3 regions of the Allobosea sp. TBD101 genome follow, and region 2 is predicted to be linked to each of the others. Evidence: predicted binding sites of a transcription regulator. Region 2 holds the regulator's gene; each other region holds the start of a gene.

Region 1 (4,641 bases), 2.1 Mb from region 2:
ACCGTGACAGCGGGTTGCGGCGGCCGGAACTGGCGCTGGGTGACACCACGCAGTGCCGGCGCCTGAATGGGCTGGCTGGCGCGCGGCGGCTGCCGCCCCGAGACGGCGGAGCCTTGCCGTTGGACCAGTCCGGCGGGATCGCGGATGGCTTCCGGCTCGGCCGTTGCCGGCGAGAGGGCGGGCTGGGGCGTTGCCGGCTGCTGCGCGACATAAGTGGGCGTGCCGGTTCTGAGATTGGCGCGCGGCATCTGCTGCGCCTGCGCGGTTGCACAGGCGAGTGCCAGCGCGGCCAAGGCCGTGCCGGACAGAAGCAGGGTCGTCGCGCGGCCGGACACGGGCGTCGCAGGGCTCCAGATGACGGGCGCGCGGATGGCGCGCATGGTTAACGGAGTTAGAACGAACAGGGTTAAGGAGCCGTCAACGCGCGCCGGGGCTGTCGGCAGATGGTGGAAATGACTGGCTCCGCCGTGCTACAGCGCCGGCCATGACAGCCGATATCCGCGACTCCGCCCTTCGCACCATCGCCACCGAGCGCGCCGGTCTCGACGCGCTCCATGCCGCACTGGCAGACGGTCTGGGCGGGCCGTTCGCTGACGCCATCGCCATGATCCGCGCCTCGAGCGGGCGCGTGATCGTCTCCGGCATGGGCAAGTCCGGCCATGTCGGGCGCAAGCTCACGGCGACGCTGGCCTCGACCGGCACGCCCGCGCATTTCGTCCATCCGGCCGAGGCGAGCCATGGCGATCTCGGCATGGTGCAGCCTGAGGATGTGGTGATCGCGCTGTCCTGGTCGGGCGAGGCGGTCGAGCTTGCCGCTCTCGTCGGTTATACTCGCCGCTTCCGCGTCGGGCTGATCGCTATCACCGCCAATGCCGAGAGCACGCTCGGCAAGGAGGCGGATATCGCGCTCGTCCTGCCCAAGGCGACGGAGGCCTGTCCGAACGGGCTCGCGCCGACGACCTCGACGACGATGCAGATGGCGCTCGGCGATGCGCTGGCGGTGGCCTTGCTGGAGGCGCGCGGCTTCTCGCGGCAGGATTTCTTCGTCTACCACCCCGGCGGCAAGCTCGGGGCGCAGCTCAAGACGGTCGAGAGCATCATGCATCGCGGCACCGACCTGCCGTTGATCGGTCTGGACACGCTGCTGCCGGACGTTATCGCGATGATCTCCGACAAGGGTTTTGGCTGCGCCGTGGTGATGGATCTGGACGGCAAGCTTGCCGGCGTGGTCACCGATGGCGACCTGCGCCGCAAGACGGCGATGGGCGGGGGCGCCTCGCTCAGGGCACGCGATATCATGACGGCGAATCCGCGCCGAATCGGACTCGATACGTTGGCGGTCGAAGCGCTGGAGCTGGTCAATCGCAGCCGGATCACCGCGCTGATCGTGGTCGATGGCGAGGGGCGCCCGGCCGGGCTCGTCCATGTCCACGACCTGTTGGCGATGGGCGTCGCCTGATCGGGCTTGCAACCCGGCAGCAGCGCGCTATCTAAAGCTGTAGAGACTATAGCTTTAGAGGTGCTGCCATGACCGTTGCCGGCAAGCTCGAACGCGTGATGCCGATCGGTGCGCTGGCGGATCGCACCGGGGTCAAGGTCGAGACCATCCGCTATTACGAGCAGGTCGGCTTGCTGCCGCCGCCGGAACGCTCCGAGGGCAACCAGCGCCGTTATGGCCGGCGCCATGCCGAACGGCTCGCCTTCATCAAGCACGCGCGCGATCTCGGCTTCGCGGTCGAGAATATCCGCACGTTGCTGAAGCTATCCGACACGCCGGGCATGGCTTGCGACGAGGCGCATGCGATCTCGGTCGCCCATCTCGACGAGGTCCGCGACAAGATTGCGAAACTACGCTCGCTGGAGAAGGAGTTGGAGCGGATCGCGACCACCTGCTCGGGCGGCGTCGCGGCCTGCGATTGCGCGATCATCGAGGCGCTCGCCGATCACGGGCAGTGCGACCACGCCCATCATTGAAGCAGCGGCGCAGCCCCGAAACCTGTCTTGCCTCTCGTCTCCGGGGTAAAAAGGCTTAAATAGGTTCCTGCCGGGCGGCGTTGAACGCTGCCTCGCCACGCCAATCCGGGAGGGCGCGATGACGACAGGGCCCACGCTGCCAGGGGCTAGACTCCGAAAAGGGAACAAAACCCGATTCTGTCGGAGTCAGCGATTCGGCCCCGCTTCGTTCCAGACTCGTTCTTATCGAGTCTCTGTTTGAGACTTGCATAAGCTCCGTCCACGCTCCCGCCCGCATGGGCGGGCGAGAAGATCGGCTCCTTCGCCTTGCTTCCTTTTCGTTCGCTGCCGCCCGCCGCCCGCGCCAATAGCGTCACGGCCGTGCTGGGCCCGACCAATACCGGCAAGACCCATCTCGCCATTGAGCGCATGATCGCCCATCCCACCGGGATGATCGGCCTGCCGCTCCGCCTGCTCGCGCGCGAGGTCTACCAGCGCGTCGTCGACAAGGTCGGTGCGCAGTCCGTCGCGCTCGTCACCGGCGAGGAGAAGATCAAGCCCGAGCGGCCGCGCTTCTGGATCTGCACGGTCGAGGCGATGCCGCGCGATCTCGCGGTCGATTTCGTCGCCATCGACGAGATCCAGCTTGCCGCCGATCTCGACCGCGGCCATGTCTTCACCGACCGCCTGCTCAACCGGCGCGGCCGGGCCGAGACCATGCTGATCGGCGCCGCGACGATGCGCCCGCTGATCGAGCAGCTCATGCCGGGCGTGAATGTCGTGACGCGCCCGCGCCTGTCGCAGCTCACCTTCGCCGGCGACCGCAAGATCACGCGCCTGGCGCCACGCTCGGCCATCGTCGCCTTCTCGGTCGAGGAGGTCTATGCGATCGCCGAGCTGATCCGCCGGCAGAAGGGCGGGGCGGCCGTGGTGCTAGGGGCGCTTTCACCCCGGACCCGCAATGCTCAGGTCGAACTCTACCAGTCCGGCGATGTCGATTATCTCGTCGCGACCGACGCAATCGGCATGGGGCTCAACCTCGACGTCAATCACATCGCCTTCGCGGCGGACAGGAAATTCGACGGACACCATTATCGCAGGCTCAACCCGGCCGAGTTCGGCCAGATCGCCGGGCGCGCCGGCCGCCATCTGCGCGACGGCACCTTCGGCACCAGCGGGCGCTGCCCGCCTTTCGATGCCGAACTCGTCGAGGCGATCGAGAATCACCGCTTCGAGCCGATCCGCCAGATGCAGTGGCGCAATTCCGATCTCGATTTGCGCTCGGTCGGCGGCCTTCTCGACACTTTGAACATCCAGCCGTCCGAGCAGGGGCTGACGCGGGCGCTGATCGCCGAGGATATGACGACGCTGGAAGTGCTGGCGCGGGACCCGGATATCGCGAAGCTGGCGCAGGGCCGCGCGGCGGTCGAGCGGCTCTGGGAGGTCTGCGGCCTGCCGGATTATCGCAAGATATCGCCGATGCAGCACGCCGATCTCGCGACGACGCTGTATCTCAGGCTGATGCGCCACGGCCGGCTCGATGCCGACTGGTATGCCGCGCAACTCGCCGCGCTCGACCGCACCGATGGCGAGATCGACACGCTCTCGGCACGGATCGCGCAGGTCCGGACTTGGACCTATGTCGCCAATCGTCCTGACTGGTTACCTGATCCAGAGCATTGGCAGGGCATGGCGCGTCTTGTAGAGGACAAGCTGTCGGACGCTCTGCACGAGCGGCTGGCTCACAGATTTGTCGATCGGCGCACCAGCGTGTTGATGCGCCGCTTGCGGGAGAATGCGATGTTGGAGGCTGAGGTCACCGCGACGGGCGACGTGCTCGTCGAGGGCCAGCATGTGGGGATGCTGCAGGGCTTCCGCTTCACGGCGGATCCAAAGGCCGGCGGTTCCGAGGTCAAGGCCCTGAACCTGGCGGCGATGAAGGCGCTGGGCTCCGAGATCGAGGCTAGGGCGGCGCGCGTCGTGCTGGCGGGCGACGATGCCTTCGTGCTGTCGCATGATGGGCTGATCCGCTGGACCGGCGAGCCGGTGGCGCGTCTTACCGCCGGCGAGAAGGTTCTGGAGCCGCGGCTGCGCCTGCTGGTGGAAGAGCATCTCGGCGGTCCCGCGCGCGAACAGGTCGAGGCCCGCCTCAATCTCTGGCTGAAGAACCACATCACCCGCCTGCTCGGCGCCGTGCAGATCCTGGAAGCGGCCGAGAACGTCACCGGCATCGCGCGCGGCATCGCCTATCAGGCGGCCGAGGCGCTCGGCGTGCTCGAGCGTTCCAAGGTCGGCGAGGAGATGAAGACGCTCGATCAGGAAGGCCGCGCGGCGCTGCGCCAGCTCGGCATCCGTTTCGGCGCTTTCCACATCTATATGCCGGCGCTGCTGAAGCCTGCGCCGCGCGCGCTCGCCGCCCAGCTCTGGGCGCTGAAGCATGGCGGGCCGGAGACGGCCGGGCTCGACGACATCGCCCATCTCGCGGCCTCGGGCCGGACCTCGTTCCCGGTCGACAAGGCCGTGCCGAAGGGCCTGTACCGCGCTGCCGGCTACCGCGTCTGTGGCGAGCGGGCCGTGCGCGTCGACATCCTCGAACGCCTTGCGGACCTCATCCGCCCGGCGATCGCGTATCGCCCCGGCGTCACACAGGGCACGCCGCCGGCTGGCGCCGCCGATCAGGACGGCTTC
Region 2 (4,641 bases):
GCCTCCAGCTCCGGCGAGAGCGTGGCGCCGAGGCCGCGCGCCGGCCCGATCTCCGGCAGGATGACCTTGAGCGCGGCAAGCAGGTCCGCATCATCCGACTGACGCATATAGAGGCCGTTGAGGTTCTCCAGCTTGGCGTAGTCGAAGCGCGCCGGCGAGCGGCCGATCGAGGACAGCTTGAAGGCGTCGATCATCTCCTGCGTGGAGAAAACCTCCTGATCGCCATGGCTCCAGCCCAGCCGCACCAGATAGTTGCGCAGCGCCGCCGGCAGATAGCCCATCGAGCGATAGGCATCGATGCCGAGCGCGCCGTGGCGCTTCGAGAGCTTGGCGCCGTCCGCGCCATGGATCAGCGGGATATGCGACATGCTCGGCACGTCCCAGCCGAGCGCGTCGTAGATCTGCGTCTGGCGGGCGGCATTGGTCAGGTGGTCGTCGCCGCGGATGATATGGGTCACGCCCATGTCATGGTCGTCGACGACGACAGCGAGCATATAGGTCGGCGTACCGTCCGAGCGTAGCAGCACGAGGTCGTCGAGATTCTCGTTCTGCCAGACGACGCGGCCCTGGACCTCGTCATTGACCACGGTCTCGCCGGTCTGCGGCGCCTTGAGGCGGATGACGGGCTTCGCGCCTTCCGGCGCGGTCGCCGGATCGCGGCCGCGCCAGCGCCCGTCATAGCGCAGCGGCTTGCCCTCGGCGCGGGCCTTCTCGCGCATCTCCTCGAGCTCGGCCTGGGTCGCGTAGCAGTGATAGGCCTTGCCGGCGGCAAGCATCTGCTCGGCGACTTCGCGATGCCGGGCGGCGCGCTGGAACTGGTAGACGGTCTGGCCGTCCCAATCGAGCCCGAGCCATTCCAGCCCGTCGAGAATCGCGGCGATGGCGGCATCGGTCGAGCGTTCCCGGTCGGTATCCTCGATGCGCAGCAGCATCTTGCCGCCTTGCCGGCGGGCATAGAGCCAGTTGAACAGCGCGGTTCGGGCTCCGCCGATATGCAGGAATCCGGTGGGCGAGGGCGCAAAGCGCGTGACGACGGCGTTGCTCATGGGAGGGAACTCCGGCCGGGCGGCCAGGGCCGTCCGGGGCAAGACAGGGGAAGGGGCCGGATCGTGACATGACAACCGGCGCGCGCCCTGTAACATGGCTTTGCCGGAAACGCTAAGCGGTCAAATCGCAGCGCCGGCGGGGGAGAGCGGGCGATGCAGCCGGCACCGCCGGGGCAGGGGCAGGGGCTGGCACAGGGCCGGCGCGGCGCGCGCGCCGATGCCTTGCCGGCACGGCTCGGCGTCATGGCCCCGCTGGCGGCCAATCTTCGCCCGTTGCTGTGGCAGCTTTGGCTCCATCTCTCGCGGGGTTTCGCGCTGGAGGTCGAGAGGCGCCGGCCCTTCCTATGGCTGCCGATCGCGATGGGCGCCGGCATCCTGCTCTATTTCGCTGCCGATCGTGAGCCGGCATTATGGGCGCCGCTGCTCGGCTTAGGCTTGAGCAGCGCGGCGGCCTTCGCCCTGCGGAGGCGCCCTCTCGCGTCGATGACCTGCCTCGCGGCGGCGGCCGGCTTTCTGGGCTTCGCTGCCGGCGTCTGGCGCACGGCCGATATCGCGGCGCCGATGCTGGAGCGGCCACGCATCGGCAAGCTCTCCGGCTTCGTCGAGAGCGTCGAGGCCCGCGACAGTGGCGCGCGGCTCGTCATACTGGTCACCGATCTCGCCAATGTGCCGGTGGACCAGCGGCCGAAGCGGGTCCGCGTCAATATCCGGCAGGGCTCCGTCGCACCGGGGGACCACATCGTCGCAACCGCGCGCCTGCTGCCACCTCCGGGACCGGCGCGAGCCGGCGGCTACGATTTCGGCCGCGACGCCTTCTTTCGCGGGATCGGCGCCGTCGGCAGCATCTCCGGCAAGATCGCGCTGGCAGCACCGCCATATCCGATGCCGGCGCGCCTCGCGATCGACGTGACGATCGACCGCGCCCGCAATGCCCTGACCAAACGCATCGCCGAGGTCGGGGGCGGGCAGGGCGGGGCGGTTGCCGCCGCGCTCGTCACCGGCAAGCGCGGCCTGATCACCGAGGCCACCAATAACGACCTGCGTGCCGCCGGTATCTATCACATCGTCTCGATCTCCGGCCTGCACATGGTGCTCGCCGCCGGCACGATCTTCTGGCTGGTGCGCGCGCTGCTGGCCCTGTCGCAGACGGTGGCGTTGCACTGGCCGGTCAAGAAACTCGCCGCTGTGGCGGCCATGCTGGGCGCGACCGCCTATTGCATCTTCTCCGGCAGCGACGTCGCGACCGAGCGCTCGCTGATCATGACGCTGGTCATGCTCGGCGCGATCCTGGTCGATCGCGCGGCGCTCAGCATGCGCAACCTCGCGCTCGCCGCCATGATCGTGCTGCTGCGCGAGCCGGAAGCGCTGCTCGGGCCAAGCTTCCAGATGTCCTTCGGCGCGGTCGCGGCGCTGATCGCCTTCGCCGAGCGCTGGGAGCGGAGAGATCGCAGCGAGCCGCCGTCGGCATTGCCCTGGCCGCTCGGGCCGATCTGGACGGCGGCGCTCGGCATCCTCGTCACCACCATGCTGGCGACCGCGGCGACCGCGCCCTTCGGCGCCTATCACTTCCAGACCTTCAACCCGTTTGGGCTGCTCGGCAACGCCATGGCGCTGCCCTTCGTCTCGCTTTTCGTCATGCCGGCAGCGGTGTTCGGCGTGCTGGCCTATCCGTTCGGGCTGGACTGGCCGGCCTGGGCCTTGATGGGGTTGGCTTCCGACGTCGTGCTCAAGGTCGCGCACTGGGTCGCGACCATCGACCATTCCACCGTGACGGTCGCAGCCTTCGGCCCGGCCGTGCTGGCCTGTTTCGCGATGGCTCTGCTCTGGCTGACGCTCTGGACCACGGCCTGGCGCTGGCTGGCGGCCGTGCCGCTGGTCTTCGGCGTCGTCATAGCCGGCGAGCCGGAGCGGCCGGAGATCCTGGTCGAGCGCGACGGCTCGGGGCTGGCCGTCCGCGGGCTGGACGGACGCCTCGCCATCGCAGGCAAGCCCAGTCGCTTCGTCCTGCAGCAATGGCTTGCTGCCGATGGCGACGGCCGCTCGCCCGATGATCCGACTTTGCGTGCCGGTGTTGCTTGCGACCGGTTGGCCTGCGTCGCGCAGACGACCGACAAGCGCACGATCTCGTACACGCGCGAGCGTCTCGCGATCATCGAGGATTGCCTGCGCGCCGATCTCGTCGTCACCGCCATTCCCTGGAGCGGGGCCTGCAAGGCCAGACTGGTCGAGCGGATGGCGCTATCACGCGACGGCGCGACCTCGCTCTACCGGACGGCGACCGGGTGGAACAGCCGAACCTCGGAGCCGACCGCAGCCGACCGTCCATGGACCCGCCGGCGCGAGCCTCGCCCGGCAGAGGTGGCAACCCGGCCGGTTGGTCAGCCCGCAACGGTGCAGCCTGCATCAGCCTCCGACAGTGAGGTCGACGCCGATGTCGAGCGCCTTCAGTAGCGTCGCATCAGGTTGACGAGGCGGCCCTGGATCTTGACCCGGTCGGGGCCGAGCACGCGGGTCTCATAAGCGGGATTGGCCGCTTCCAGCGCGATCGAGGAGCCACGCTTGCGCAGGCGCTTCAGCGTCGCCTCCTCGTCGTCGATCAGCGCGACGACGATATCGCCGGTATTGGCCGTGTCCTGCTTGCGGATGACGACGGTATCGCCGTCGAGGATGCCGGCCTCCACCATCGAATCGCCACGGACTTCGAGCGCGTAATGCTCGCCGGAGCCGAGCATGTCCGGCGGCAGCGAGACGGTGTGACTGCGGCTCTGGATCGCCGAGATCGGGGTGCCCGCCGCGATCCGGCCCATGACGGGAATGGCGATGGAATGCCGGCTGTCGTCCTCGACCGCTGCTGGCCGGGGCTTGGCGACGCTCGGCTGGGCGCCGAGACCGCCCTGCACGACGGCCGGGCTGAAGCGCGGGCGCGGCTGCGGGGCGCCGAACCCGTCCGGCATCTTGATGACTTCGAGTGCGCGGGCCCGATTTGGCAGGCGGCGGATGAAGCCGCGCTCCTCCAGCGCCATGATGAGACGATGGATGCCGGATTTCGAGCGCAGGTCGAGCGCGTCCTTCATTTCGTCGAAGGAGGGCGGCACGCCACTTTCGCGCAAGCGTTCCTGGATGAAGCGCAGGAGTTCGTGTTGCTTGCGTGTCAGCATGGTCGCCGCCAGCCCCTCAAAGCGCAGATTCGAAACAAAGCACGAACACCATACGCGTTCTGCTTGTGTTCCGCAAGCTGCTATGCCGTGGCGGAAGCGTGAGATAGCCGTATGGAAAACGCGCCGTCATTCTGGACAAGCCGCGTCAGCGGCGCCGATCCGGAATCTATCATGGAGCGCGGCGTTCTACGATGGATTCCGGGTCTGCGCTTCGCTTGCCCGGAATGACGTCGCGGGGGCAATAAAGAGCGCGCGCTCTACCGCAGCGGCAGGATACGGCAGGAATTACCCTTCTTCGCGGGAGCGGCATGGGCAGGCCGAATCGTCAGGGCCTGCGCCCGCGCGAGCGTACCAAGCATCGAGGAATCCTGCCGGTCGAAGGGCGTCGCGACCCAGCCTTCCGGCGTCAGCGTGAGCTCCGAGCGCAGATAGTCCTC
Region 3 (4,641 bases), 1.0 Mb from region 2:
TTCGCCGTCAGCTCGCCTTCGATCAGCCGCGGACCGCGCTGGCGTGAGGAGCCGCCGAAATTGCCCTGGCCGAAGCCGCGGCCGCTCTCGGAGAAGCCGCTGCCACCGCCGCTGTTCTTCGCCCGGTTCTCCTGCGCGCGCTGCCAGCCCGGCGTGTTGTAGCTCGAGCCGAAGCTCTCCATCCGGTCGAAACGCGAGGCGCCATAGCCGCCCTGCGAATAGCTGGTCGGGGCCTGCTCGACCTCGACATGCTCCTCCGGCAATTCGTCGATGAAGCGGGAGGGCAGGCTGGTCTGCCAGAGGCCGTGGATGCGGCGGTTCGAGGCGAAATAGAGCTTCAGCTTCTTGCGGGCGCGGGTCAGGCCGACATGGGCGAGGCGGCGCTCCTCCTCCAGCCCGGCGCGGCCACTCTCGTCGAGGGCGCGCTGGTTCGGGAACAGCCCTTCCTCCCAGCCGGGCAGGAAGACCGTGTCGAATTCCAGCCCCTTGGCGGCGTGCAGCGTCATGATCGAGACGCGCGCCTCGGCCTCGCCGTCCCCGACATCCATCACCAGCGAGACGTGTTCGAGGAAAGCCGGCAGGTCGGGGAATTCGTCGAGCGAGCGGACGAGTTCCTTGAGATTTTCGAGGCGCCCGGCGGCGTCGGCCGAACGGTCCTTCTTCCACATCTCGGTGTACCCGGACTCTTCCAGTACCAGCTCGGCGAGTTCGCCCTGCGGCATGTGCTCGGCGCGTTTCGACCAGCGGCCGAAGGCCTCGACCAGTTCGCGCAGGGCCGTGCGGGCCTTGGGCTTCAACTCGTCGCTCTCGACGGCGGCGCGGGCCGACTGCATCAGCGAGAAGCCGGTGGCGCGGGCGTGGTTGTGCAGGAGCTGGACTGTCGCGTCGCCCAGCCCACGCTTGGGCACGTTGACGATGCGCTCGAAGGCGAGATCGTCTGTGGCTGAGACCACGCAGCGCAGATAGGCGAGCGCATCGCGGATTTCGGCACGCTCGTAGAAGCGCGGGCCGCCGATGACGCGATAGGGCACGCCGGCCTGGACGAAGCGCTCTTCGATCTCGCGCATCTGGGCAGAGATGCGCACGAGCACCGCGACCTCGGCGAGATTATATTTCTTGGCCTGCATCGCCTCGATCTCGTCGGAGATCAGGCGGGCTTCCTCCTGGCTGTCCCAGGCGCCGGTGATGGTGACCTTCTCGCCGAGCGCGTCCTCGGTGCGGAGCGTCTTGCCGAGGCGGCCCTCATTGCGGGCGATCAGCTTGGAGGCCGTGGCGAGGATATGGCCGGTCGAGCGGTAGTTGCGCTCCAGCCGGATCACGGTCGCGCCCGGAAAATCGTGCTCGAAGCGCAGGATGTTGTCGACCTCGGCGCCACGCCAGCCATAGATCGACTGGTCGTCGTCGCCGACGCAGCAGATGTTGCGGCGGCCCTGAGCCAGAAGGCGCAGCCAGAGATACTGCGCCGTGTTGGTATCCTGGTACTCGTCGACGAGGATGTAGCGGAAGCGGTCGTGATAGGTCTGGAGCACGTCCGGATAGTCGCGGAACAGCGTCAGGCAGTGCAGCAGCAGATCGCCGAAATCGACGGCGTTCAGCGCCTTCAAGCGCTCCTGGTAGGCGGCATAGAGCTTGCCGCCCTTGCCATGGGCGAAGACGGCAGCCTCGCCCGCGGGCACGTCCTTGGGGCTAAGGCCGCGGTTCTTCCAGCTATCGATGAACCCCGCCAGCATCCGGCCGGGCCAGCGCTTCTCGTCGATGTTCTCGGCCTGGATCACCTGCTTCATCAGGCGGATCTGGTCGTCGGTGTCGAGGATGGTGAAGTCGCTGCGCAGGTCGAGCAGTTCGGCATGGCGGCGCAGGAGCTTGGCCGAGATCGAGTGGAAGGTGCCGAGCCAGGGCATGCCCTCGGCGACCGGGCCGACGAGGTGGGCGACGCGCTCCTTCATCTCGCGCGCCGCCTTGTTGGTGAAGGTCACGGCGAGAATCTGCGAGGGATAGGCGCGGCCGGTCGAGATCAGGTGGCCGATGCGGGTGGTCAGCACGCGGGTCTTGCCGGTGCCGGCGCCGGCGAGCACCAGAACCGGGCCGTCCGTCGCCTCGACCGCCTGGCGCTGCTCCGGGTTCAGCCCTGCGAGATAGCCGGCCGCCGGCTGCGCGGCAGCGCGCGCGGCGAGGCCGCCGGGGCGAGGCGGAGGAGCGGAAAAGGGGTCTGCGTCGGACAAGGGTGTGCGCTGCTCGTGCGTGATTCGTTCTGGTGGCAATATAGGGTGACAGGAGCCGAATTGCGCCCCCTTCTCGGAAAGCTTGATGGTGTCATCCCGGGCGTAGCGAAGCGTAGACCCGGGATCCATGCCTGAGCCTTTCCGGTTGGGTTCCGGAATGGATCCCGGATCGGCGCCGCTTCGCGGCTTGTCCGGGATGACGGCGGAGAAGGATCGGAGGATTGGCAATGGCGGATCATGCAACCCGGCCCGACTGGGAAGTCGCCAATCAGGTGCCGGTGCTGGCGGATTACGATGCCTTCGCTGCCGATCCGGTACTGCCCGGCATCGCCGCGGCGTTCGGTGCCGATTGGGCGCGCGAGCGCTTGCATGAGGCCGGGCGGACAGTCGCCTCGGCTCGGGTGCAGGAGCTGGCTTATCTCGCCAATCGCTACACGCCCGAGCTGAAGGCCTTCGACCGCTTCGGCAACCGCATCGACGAGATCGCCTTCCATCCGGCCTGGCACGAGTTGATGGGGCTCGCCATCGGTCAGGAGACGCATGCGCTGGCCTGGAACCGGCCGGAACCCGGCGCGCAGGTCGCGCGGGCCGCCTTGCAGTATCTCTGGTACGGCGCGGAGAGCGGCATCTGCTGCCCGATCAGCATGACCTATGCCGCCGTGCCGGTGCTGAAGCAGGACACGGCGCTGTGGAGGCAGTGGGGCTCGCTCGTCACTTCGAACCGCTACGATCCGCGGCGGGGGCCGGCGCATCTCAAGACCGGCGCAACCGTCGGCACGGCGATGACCGAGACGCAGGGCGGCTCGGATTTGCGCCAGACCCAGACCTATGCCGAGGACAACCGCGACGGCACTTGGTCGCTGCACGGGCGAAAGTGGTTCTTCTCGGTGCCGCACTCCGACCTGTTCCTGACGCTGGCGCGGACGGCCGAGGGCATCTCCTGCTTCGCCGTGCCGGGCTGGCTGCCGGACGGATCGCGCAATGGCGTCGCGATCCAGCGGCTCAAGGACAAGGTCGGAAATCGTTCGAATGCCTCTTCCGAGGTCGAATTCAGGGGCGCCATCGGCCATCTGGTCGGCGAGCCGGGCAGGGGCATCCGCACAGGCCTATCGATGAACCACAACTCGCGGCTCGACATCGCGGCGGCATCCTCCGGGTTGATGCGGATGGCGGTGTCGCTCGCGGCGCATCATGCGCAGCATCGCCGCGCCTTCCAGAAGGCGCTGATCGACCAGCCGATCATGCAGAACGTGCTGGCGGACCTAGCCATCGAGGCGGAAGCGGCCGTCTGGCTCGCCTTTCGGCTGTTCGCGGCGCTCGATCGGCAGGAGGCGTCCGAAAGCGAGCGGCTGTTGGCGCGGGTCGGGGCGCCGATCGCGAAATACTGGATCACGCGGCGCGCGCCGGCCGTCGTCACCGAGGCGCTGGAATGCCATGGCGGCAACGGCTTCATCGAAGAGAACCCGATGGCGCGGCTCTACAGGGAGGCGCCGCTCAACGCGATCTGGGAAGGCTCGGGCAACGTCATCTGCCTGGACGTGCTGCGATCGTTGGCGCGCGAGGAGGGGGCGGTCGATGTGCTGCGGGGCGAACTGATGGCGGCTGCGGGCGCGGACAGGCGCTACGATGCGGCGCTGAAGCGGCTGGAGGCGGAGTTGCCGGAATTGAGGCGCAACGAGGGGCAGGCGCGGCGTTTGACGGAGCGGCTGGCGCTGATGTTGCAGGGTTCGCTGCTGCTGCGGTTCGCGCCGGCCGCTGTGGCGAATGCCTTCATCGCGACGCGGCTGGATGGCGGCTGGTCGGGGCAATTCGGCGACTTGCCGCCGATGGTCGATGCGGCCGCGCTGGCGCGAAGGGCCGTGCCAGTGGTTTCGTAGGGCGCTTTCGTCATGCTCGCCCTTGTGGCGAGCATCCATGTCTTGAACACGGCCTTCGACGGGGGAAGACGTGGATGGTCGGGACAAGCCCAACCATGACGAAAAGGCAGGTCTGCTAGGCTTCTGGCTCGAAGTTCATCGCCTCGCCGTTGATGCAGTAGCGCAGGCCGGTGGGCGGCGGGCCGTCCGGGAAGACATGGCCGAGATGGCCGCCGCAATTGGCGCAATGGACCTCGACGCGGTGCATGCCGTAGCTGCGGTCCTCGGTGGTGCCGACAGCGCCCTCAAGCGGCTGGTCGAAGCTCGGCCAGCCGGTGCCGCTCTCGAATTTCTTGCCTGATCTGAACAGCTTCTGGTCGCAGCCGGCGCAGGAGAAGGTGCCGGCGCGCTTCTCATAATTCAGCGCGCAGGAGCCCGCCCGCTCGGTGCCGTGGCCGCGCAGGATGCGGTACTGCTCGGGCGTCAGACGCGCGCGCCACTCGGCGTCGGTGAGCTGGAAGGGGAAGTTCTCCTCCTGCTTCTTCTCGGCTCCGAACATGCTC

The links. The regulator LexA, encoded in region 2, represses DNA repair genes until DNA is damaged. The targets are predictions, from matches to a motif close to TGTTCNNNNTGTGTTCNG.
Region 1: the regulator LexA is predicted to act here: its motif matches at 2,181-2,198, upstream of AC6RIC_RS04825 (helicase-related protein).
Region 3: the regulator LexA is predicted to act here: its motif matches at 2,237-2,254, upstream of AC6RIC_RS10115 (ATP-dependent helicase).

What each region holds. Positions count from the first base shown of each region.
Region 1 is NZ_CM187543.1:1,020,123-1,024,763, forward strand. Features, by position in the region: gene AC6RIC_RS04810 (outer membrane beta-barrel protein) at 1-380, opposite strand, end outside; gene AC6RIC_RS04815 (KpsF/GutQ family sugar-phosphate isomerase) at 485-1,459, shown strand; gene AC6RIC_RS04820 (MerR family transcriptional regulator) at 1,555-1,974, shown strand; gene AC6RIC_RS04825 (helicase-related protein) at 2,383-4,641, shown strand, end outside.
Region 2 is NZ_CM187543.1:3,144,642-3,149,282, reverse strand. Features, by position in the region: gene gltX (glutamate--tRNA ligase) at 1-1,046, opposite strand, end outside; gene AC6RIC_RS15425 (ComEC/Rec2 family competence protein) at 1,200-3,497, shown strand; gene lexA (transcriptional repressor LexA) at 3,491-4,204, opposite strand; gene AC6RIC_RS15415 (molybdopterin molybdotransferase MoeA) at 4,462-4,641, opposite strand, start outside.
Region 3 is NZ_CM187543.1:2,108,293-2,112,933, forward strand. Features, by position in the region: gene AC6RIC_RS10115 (ATP-dependent helicase) at 1-2,222, opposite strand, end outside; gene AC6RIC_RS10120 (acyl-CoA dehydrogenase family protein) at 2,450-4,099, shown strand; gene msrB (peptide-methionine (R)-S-oxide reductase MsrB) at 4,215-4,641, opposite strand, start outside.